One region of the Streptomyces sp. NPDC048411 genome, then DNA from elsewhere that is predicted to be linked to it. Evidence: riboswitches for the same ligand, from Rfam matches in the RefSeq annotation. Region 1 holds a riboswitch; the other holds the start of a gene.
What was found. Region 1 has a riboswitch for cyclic di-AMP ahead of AB0915_RS35875 (LysM peptidoglycan-binding domain-containing protein). Riboswitches for the same ligand answer to the same signal wherever they lie in the genome.
Positions count from the first base shown of each region.

Region 1 (4,311 bases):
CGTCCTGGCGGCATCGATGGACGGCTGCTTCCAGGCGGTCTGCCAGTTCAGGTCGACCGTGCCGGTCGCGGCGTTCCAGGAGAACGCGGCCCGGTTCGGGTTCTTGGTGATGGACAGGTAGAACGACGCGTACGTCTCGATCCCGGTGGGCAGCGGCGCGACTTCGGCGAACGCGCCACCGGCAGCCCAGTTGTCGATGCCGCCCGTGGGAATGGACGCCTGGAGGCTGCCGGTCGGGTCCCACATGTGGTTGGCCCGGCCGCACATGACATTGCCGTTGTCGCCCCACCCTTGACCGATCTCGTTGTTCAGGCCGGCGAGCGCGCCGGTGGCCTTCAGCTTCACCAGCAGCTTGCTGGTGCCCACGCTGCCGGCCGCGAAGAACACCCGGTCGGCGGTCACCGTCTTGGTGGCCGTGGTGACACCGCCGGTGTCGATCTGGTCGATGACGACCGTGTAACCGCCACCTGTCGCCGTGGCGACCGAAGTGACCTTGTGGAGCGGCGAGATGACGACCCTGCCGGTGGCCCTGATCCGGTCGATGTACGTCTTCTGCAGCGACTTCTTGCCGTAGTTGTTGCCGTAGAGGATCTCGCCGGCCAGCGCCGACTTGGGGACGGTTCCGGCCTCTTCCTGCTTCATGTAGTCCCAGTCGTACACGGTGGGCACGAAGACGAACGGGAAGCCGGAACGCTGGGCCTGCTCACGGCCGACCCGGGCGTACTGGTAGCACGCGGCGGTGTCGAACCAGGCCGGGTCGATGGTGCCGGCCCCGAGCCCGGCATTGGCGCGCGGGTAGTAGATGTCGTACATCTCGTCGGCGTCCACCGACGGGAGAATGGCTCCGAAGTTCTCACGCTTGGGAGTGACCGCCATCCCACCGTTGACCAGCGAGCCGCCACCGACGCCGCGGCCCTGGTAGACGGTGATCCCGCTGAACTCCTCGGCGTCGAGGATCCCCGTGGCGCGAGTGATGTTCTTGTCGATGGGGAAGCCGAGGAAGTTGCTGAGGGGCTGCTTGGTCCTGGTGCGGAGCCAGTACGACCGACTGTCCGGGGAGGTCGTGTTGGCGAAGATCTTGCCGTCCGGGCCGGGGGTGTCCCAGGCCATGCCCATTTCGACCATGTGCACGTCGACGCCTGCCTGCGCGAGACGCAGCGCGGCAACGGAGCCGCCGTATCCGGTGCCGATGACCAGGGCCGGGACATGGGCCCCGGAGTCGATCGGGGCGGTTGCGGAGCCGACCCCGGCCTGGGCCGGGGTGGTGTGACCCGCGAGGGCCACGGCTCCTAAAATAGAACCAGTTCCTGCGATGAACCTTCGACGCGAAACGCCCTTGGGGCCTGCATTGTGCATGGTAAAGTCACTCATGTGACACGCCTCACTCTCCAGAGAGTGAAACTGGTTCTACTGCTGTTCGCGCGTTAAGTCACTACATACCGATGGGTAACATGCGCCCGACGGAGGCGCCCCGGATCAATGCCGTGCGTCAGGCGGGCCGGCCTCAGTGGCCCGAACCTGGTCCCACCCTAGGCATCGATTCGATTGATCCATGACCATTCACAGGTGACCGATCGGGTCGGCCTGGCCATATCGGCGTTGGGTGTTCTGCTCTGCCTCATGCTCGTCATGGGTGCGCTGCAGGCGTATCCGGCCGGAGATGAGTCGGGATGGTCAGTCGCGTGTGCATGCCTGCTGCAGGCCACTACTCTCTGGCAGCTGGTGCGTGACATCCGACGACGCCGCCGGATGCGAAGCGAGGCGGGCTGACTTCTCGACTTCTGCATGGTCTCCCGTGCACTACACCGACGGGAACGGGTGGCGAAGCCCCATCGGACCCTCGCCACCCGTCATGCCTGAATCAACGCAACCGGGCGTCAGTAGGCCCCGAACACGTTGTCGATCGAGCCGTACTTGGCGGCGGCGTAGTTGCACGCGGCCGTGATGTTGGCGACCGGGTCGTAGGGGTCCATCGACGTACCGGGCACATGGTAGGCCCGGAACGTGGGGTCGATGACCTGCAGGAGCCCCTTGGACGGCGTGCCCTTGGCGGCGTTCGAGTCCCAGTTGTTGATGGCCCGGGGGTTGCCCGCGGACTCGCGCATGATGTTGCGGTGGATGCCATTGTAGCTGCCGGGGATGCCGTGCTGGGCCATGACGGCCAGCGACTCCTTGATCCAGCCGTCGAGGTCGTTCGTGTACGTCGCAGGCTTCGCGGTGACGGCAGCGGCGGTACTCGTGGCCGTCGTGGACTCGACTGCCGCGGGCGCGGTGGCGCCGATGGTGAGCTTCTGGCCCGCGTGAAGGACGCCGGGGTCTGCTCCGATGACCGCTCGATTGTCCTTGTACAGCTGCTGCCAACCGCCGCTCACGGAATAGCTCAGGGCGATCTTGTAAAGGGAATCGCCGGCTATCACGGAATAGACGGTGGGCGTAGCTGCCCGCACGGCAGTCGGCTTGGCGGGGGCGGCAGCGGGCGCCACTGTCTTGGCGACGGCGGCGGTGGCAGGCTGCGCCGGCGCTGCCGAGGCAACGGTTGCCCCGATCATCGGAAGCGCGAGAGCGGCTCCGCCCGTGCTCACGGCGATGAATCCGCGAGTCAGCGAACTGGACTTACGACGACGGTGGTTAACCTGTGCGGGCATGGCGCATTCCTCTCCGTCGCCTACGAGGTGAGCTGTCGGGTTGAGGCTGGAGTTGCCTCGCCGTATGGGAATACGACTTCACCCCTAGCCGTTCCGGATACCGGATCGGCGGATTGCGCGGGTCCCCCGCTCCTGCCGTACGTGAATGGTCGGGTTCCCGGACGGCGGCAGGATTCGGCGTTCCATCCGGATTGACGGTGACCGTAGGCGAGAAACTCCGACCTGAACAAGCCCCCATTTCTCGATCACAATTCATTTACAAGATCGAGTCGCGGAAATTTTCGCAATCCACCCCGGTCCGCAAAGCCAACTTTCTTGGCGCAGAAGGGAACCGGGCGACACGTCGCTGCGTCCGCGGGCCCGGAAGGTGACTCTCGCCACTCGGTCCGAAAAGGGCGATTTGCCCGGCGCGCAGACCCTCGGGCCTGCTCGGGTTACGCATTCACCAGAGCAGCGAGCAACTTCCCTTTATCGCCAAAATTGCGACATTCAGGAGATTTTGGCGTCAGGGGCAGGCACCCGGCCTTCGACTCGCCGGGAAGGGCGTCCCCGGGGAAACGGCCGGGAGCGACCGCGCGTCACCCGCCTGCGCCGACTGCGGCGCGCGAGTGGCCGCCCACCGGCCAGGTCGTGCAGGTTCACGCGAACGACACCATGGCGGCCGCACGAGATGCCGCACACCTTCGGCGTGGCCATGATGGTGCGGAAGAACGCCCTGCCCACCCGCCGGAACCGTCCGGCAGCACGAGAGAGGTGATGGCGATGGAGCTGTTCCCGCCCATGCCGCTCGCCGAGTGGCGTGACACCAAAGAGACGCTCCACCGCTTCGCGCAGGTCGTCGGAAAGATCCGCCTCGCGGCCAGTGTCCGGCGCAATCACTGGTGGAACGTTCCGTTTCACCTCACGGGCCGCGGTATCACCACCCGCCCCATGGGGCAGATCGACGGAAACCCGATTTTCACGGTGGACTTCGACTTCGTCGGCCATCGACTCGTCATCACAAGACTGGACGGCGTGATGGTCTCGTTCCCGCTTTCGGGCCAGTCCGTGGCGTCCTTCCACCAGAAGGTCATGGCTGCCCTGGACACGCTGGGCATCAAGGTGGATATCAATTTGCCCAAGCCATTCGATCTGCCTGACGCCGACCGGCCGTTCGCCGAGGATACGGAGCACGCGGCATACGATCCCGAACAGGCCAACCGGTATTGGCAGGTCCTCAGTCAAGTGGCCCTGGTACTGGAGGAATTCGCCGCGCGATTTTCGGGGAAAGTCAGCCCCGTGCACCATTTCTGGCACACCTTCGATATTGCTCACACCCGCTTTGCGGAGCGTCAGATCGACCAGCCCCAGCAGATCGACCCGGTGACGCGAGAGGCCTACTCCCGGGAAGTGATCAGCTTCGGTTTCTGGTTCGGTGACGACACGTTCGCCGCGCCCGCGTTCTACTCGTACACCGCTCCCGAACCGGCGCGGCTGGCGGAGGAACCGCTCACTCCGGTGTCGGCGCAATGGGTGGATCGTGGCGGCAGCCACCTGGCGGTGCTGCCGTACGACGCGGCCCGCACCGAGAGCGATCCCCGTGCGGCCGTACTCGCCTTCTACGAAAGCGCCTATCAGGCCGGAGCGGGGCGCGCCGGCTGGGACATCGACCGTCTCGCCTGTCCCG
Region 1 is NZ_JBEZKL010000188.1:2,744-7,054, forward strand. It holds gene AB0915_RS35870 (GMC oxidoreductase) at 1-1,371, opposite strand, end outside; gene AB0915_RS35875 (LysM peptidoglycan-binding domain-containing protein) at 1,878-2,645, opposite strand; cyclic di-AMP (ydaO/yuaA leader) riboswitch at 2,650-2,835, opposite strand; gene AB0915_RS35880 (DUF5996 family protein) at 3,408-4,311, shown strand, end outside.

Region 2 (4,311 bases), on a different contig from region 1:
GGGCGACAGCATCGGTTACGAGCTCCTCGCCCTGGCCGTACGCGCGGAACAGGACGGCACGGACCCCGAGGCCGCCCTGCGCGCTGCGGGCCGCGCCTACCGGGACGCGATCCTCGCCGCCGAGGCCAACGGATAACGTCAGGGGGTGAACGACAGCCCCGCCGACGCCCCCGAACTCTTCACCTGGGAGTTCGCCACCGACCCGTACCCGGCCTACGCCTGGCTGCGCGAGCACAGCCCCGTGCACCGCACCACGCTGCCCAGCGGGGTCGAGGCATGGCTCGTGACGCGGTACGAGGACGCCCGCCAGGCCCTCGCCGACGCCCGGCTCTCCAAGAACCCCGCGCACCACGACGAACCGGCGCACGCCAAGGGGAAGACCGGCATCCCGGGCGAGCGCAAGGCGGAGCTGATGACGCATCTGCTGAACATCGACCCGCCCGACCACACCAGGCTGCGCCGACTGGTCTCGAAGGCGTTCACGCCGCGCCGGGTCGCTGAGTTCGCCCCGCGCGTGCAGGAGCTGACGGACCGCCTCATCGACAACTTCATCGAGGAGGGATCCGCGGACCTCATTCACGACTTCGCGTTCCCGCTCCCCATCTATGCGATCTGCGACCTGCTCGGCGTCCCGCGCGAGGACCAGGACGACTTCCGGGACTGGGCGGGGATGATGATCCGCCACGGCGGCGGTCCGCGCGGCGGGGTGGCCCGGTCGGTGAAGAAGATGCGCGGCTATCTCGCGGAGCTCATCCACCGGAAGCGGGAGAACCCGGGGGAGGACCTGATCTCGGGACTGATCCGGGCCAGTGACCACGGCGAGCACCTCACCGAGAACGAGGCCGCCGCCATGGCCTTCATCCTCCTCTTCGCGGGATTCGAGACGACGGTCAACCTGATCGGCAACGGGATGTACGCCCTGCTGCGCAATCCGGAGCAGCGGGAGCGGCTGCAGCGCTCGCTCGACGCGGGGGAGACAGGGCTGCTGGAGACCGGTATCGAGGAGCTGCTGCGGTACGACGGTCCGGTGGAGCTGGCGACCTGGCGGTTCGCCACCGAGCCGCTGATCCTCGGCGGGCAGCGGATCGTGGCGGGTGACCCCGTACTGGTGGTGCTCGCCGCCGCCGACCGGGACCCGGAACGGTTCGCGAACCCGGACACCCTTGACCTCGCGCGGCGTGACAATCAGCACCTTGGATACGGGCACGGCATCCATTACTGCCTGGGAGCACCGCTTGCGCGACTGGAGGGACAGGCTGCCCTGGCCACGCTGTTGAGGCGCCTCCCGGATGTGCGGCTTGCGGTGGAACCTGCCGATGTGCGCTGGCGTGGCGGACTCATCATGCGTGGTCTGCGCACGCTTCCGGTGGAGTTCGGTCCCGGCCGGCGTTCCGATGAGGGTGACACTCTGTCAACTCTGTGACTTTCACGTGATCTGCGCTGCATCGACTTGTGACAAGCGTTCGAGTGCCGCTACGTTCACCGTTCGACTCACCAGTCACTTGTCAGTCACACGGAAGGCAATCCCATGGGCTCCGCGAACGGCAGGCACCGTCGCCCTCGCCAGGCACCCGCGATCGTCGTCGCCGCAGGCGTGACCGGTTCGGCCATCGCTATTCCCCTGCTCGGTGCGGCCGGTGCGCACGCCGCCGACGCCACGACCTGGGACCGGGTCGCGGAGTGCGAGAGCGGCGGGATGTGGAGCGCCGACCTCGGCAACGGTTTCTACGGCGGTCTTCAGTTCTCGCAGGATGCCTGGAAGTCGTACGGCGGTGAGGCGTACGCCGCGCGCGCGGACCTCGCCAGCCGCTCACAGCAGATAGCGGTCGCCGAGAAGGTCCTGGAGGACCAGGGGCCGAAGGCGTGGCCCAGCTGTGCGGGCATCTCCGGGCTCACGGAGGACGGGGTGTTGCCGGGGGTCGACCCGGGAGTCGTGCCGTCGGCCGAACCGGCGAAGGGCGGGGACGCGTCCGAGGCGCCGTCCGCCAAGGCGTCGCACAAGGCGTCGCACAAGGCGTCGGGCAACGCGTCGCACAAGCCGTCGGCAGAGCCGTCAGCCACATCACCGTCCAAGAAGTCTGATTCGTCTGACTCGCCCCAGAAGTCCGACGTCCCCGGAAATGAGGCGGGTGGCAAGCACCGTGGCGCGCCGGCCTCCGAGGTGAGTCAGGGTGCGGGCAGGGGCGGTGGCCGGGACTCGGGCCGGCATGCTTCCCGCGGCAACAGTGAGGGGCGCGACACGCGCGCGGTGGCGGCCGACGGCGATTACACCGTCCGGCCGGGCGACAACCTCTCGGCGATTGCTGACGCACAGAAGGTTCCCGGCGGATGGCCCGCTCTCTACAAGGCGAACAAGGGTGCGGTCGGCGGCGACCCGGACCTCATCCTGCCTGGCCAGAGCCTCGATCTCGGCGTGAAGTCGAAGTGAGAGCAGTCTGATAAACGGCTAAAAGCACCCCAGAAACCGGGGTAGTTCAGGGACCTATGTCCGCTTATGCGTAAGTGAGACATGGGTCTCTTTGCGTCAATTGGCGTGTCGCGCCTGCCGGGTCTGTCCGCATCGCCCCTCACCTGCGAAAACGCTGCGCATTCGGATGCAGGTAAGGACTGATTGTCCGTTATGCCCATCTTTGAATGTCGAGGTTGCATACGTTTACGGTCGGAACCGCTCGCACCGCGGGCCCCGTCGACCGTCACGCCGAATCCTGCCGTCGGTCGAAGGGAACAGACGCGTAAAGCGCCGTAGGCAGGAGCGGGGGACCCAGGTAAGCCGCCGGGCCCGATGGTCGAAAGACCGTCAGGACCGGCTCGGGGTGAAGTCGCGTGCTAGGACATGCGACCGGGCAACTCACTTGGCCCGAACCCGACAGCTCACCTCGTAGGCGTCGGTGAGGAGAAGTTCCATGCTGCTGAACAGCAAGGGCAAGCACCGTCGCCCGTCCAAGGCCGTCCGTGTCGCCACGCTCGCCGGTGTCACCGGTGCCGCCATCGCCGCTCCTCTGATGGGTGCGACCGGTGCCTCCGCCGCCTCCGTCGCCACGTGGGACGCCGTCGCCCAGTGCGAGTCCGGTGGCAACTGGTCCATCAACACCGGCAACGGCTACTACGGCGGCCTGCAGTTCTCGCAGTCCAGCTGGGCCGCCGCCGGTGGTACGCAGTACGCCCCGCGTGCCGACCTCGCCACCAAGGCTCAGCAGATCGCCACCGCCGAGAAGCTCCTCGCCATGCAGGGCCCGGGTGCCTGGGGCTGTGCCGGCGCCGGTCGCCTCACCAACGATGGTGTCGACCCGGGTGTCGACACCGGTTCCACCGCGCAGCAGAACGCCCCGGCGCAGCAGTCGAAGCAGGCCGCGCCGAAGCAGGCCGCGCCGAAGCCGGCCGAGCGCACCGAGGCCCCCGCCGCCTCCCGCGCGGACCGCGGCACCGCCCCCAAGAAGACCGTCACCACGCCGACCGGCGAGAAGGTCGCCAAGGGCGACGGCGAGTACACGGTGAAGTCCGGCGACTCGCTCAGCAAGATCGCCGCGCAGCACAAGGTGAAGGGCGGCTGGCAGCAGCTCTTCAAGCTGAACAAGGACATCGTCCAGGACGCCGACCTGATCTACCCGGGTCAGCAGCTCCACCTGACGAAGTAGGACGGGCGCTCCGTGGACACGGGCTCCCCGTAGACACGGGCTCTCTCCTCCCCGAGCACCCCGACCCGGCGCGGATTCCCCCGTACGTGCCGGGTCGGGGTTTTTCGTATTCACTGTTCAACCGTTGTCGTTACCGTCCAGTAGAAATCTGGACCTTTGCCCTGCTACGAGTGCCCTTGGGTCCTTTTTCGTCCCAGGGGGCGGGCGGTCGGCGGACCGAGGCGGCCCAGCCGGTTAGGCTCTTGTCGCAAGGCCAAAGCGACCCTGCACAACCAGCGTCATATCCCAGAAGGAGATGCCTCGTGCCGTCCATCGACGTCGTCGTAGCCCGGGAAATCCTCGACTCCCGCGGAAACCCCACGGTCGAGGTCGAGGTTGGCCTCGACGACGGCAGCACGGGCCGTGCTGCTGTGCCGTCCGGCGCCTCCACCGGTGCGTTCGAGGCCATTGAGCTTCGCGACGGTGACCCCAACCGCTACCAGGGCAAGGGCGTCGAGAAGGCCGTCCTCGCCGTGATCGAGCAGATCGGCCCGGAGCTCGTCGGCTACGACGCCACCGAGCAGCGGCTGATCGACCAGGCCATGTTCGACCTGGACGCCACCGAGAACAAGGGCTCGCTCGGCGCCAACGCCATCCTCGGCGTCTCGCTGGCCGTCGCGCACGCCGCGTCCGAGGC
Region 2 is NZ_JBEZKL010000054.1:36,846-41,156, reverse strand. It holds gene AB0915_RS20355 (nucleoside triphosphate pyrophosphohydrolase) at 1-136, shown strand, start outside; gene AB0915_RS20350 (cytochrome P450) at 146-1,423, shown strand; gene AB0915_RS20345 (transglycosylase family protein) at 1,529-2,428, shown strand; cyclic di-AMP (ydaO/yuaA leader) riboswitch at 2,729-2,900, shown strand; gene AB0915_RS20340 (transglycosylase family protein) at 2,904-3,635, shown strand; gene eno (phosphopyruvate hydratase) at 3,938-4,311, shown strand, end outside.
Region 2: it holds a riboswitch for cyclic di-AMP, as region 1 does, so the genes downstream of both, AB0915_RS20340 (transglycosylase family protein) here and AB0915_RS35875 (LysM peptidoglycan-binding domain-containing protein) in region 1, are expected to answer to the same signal.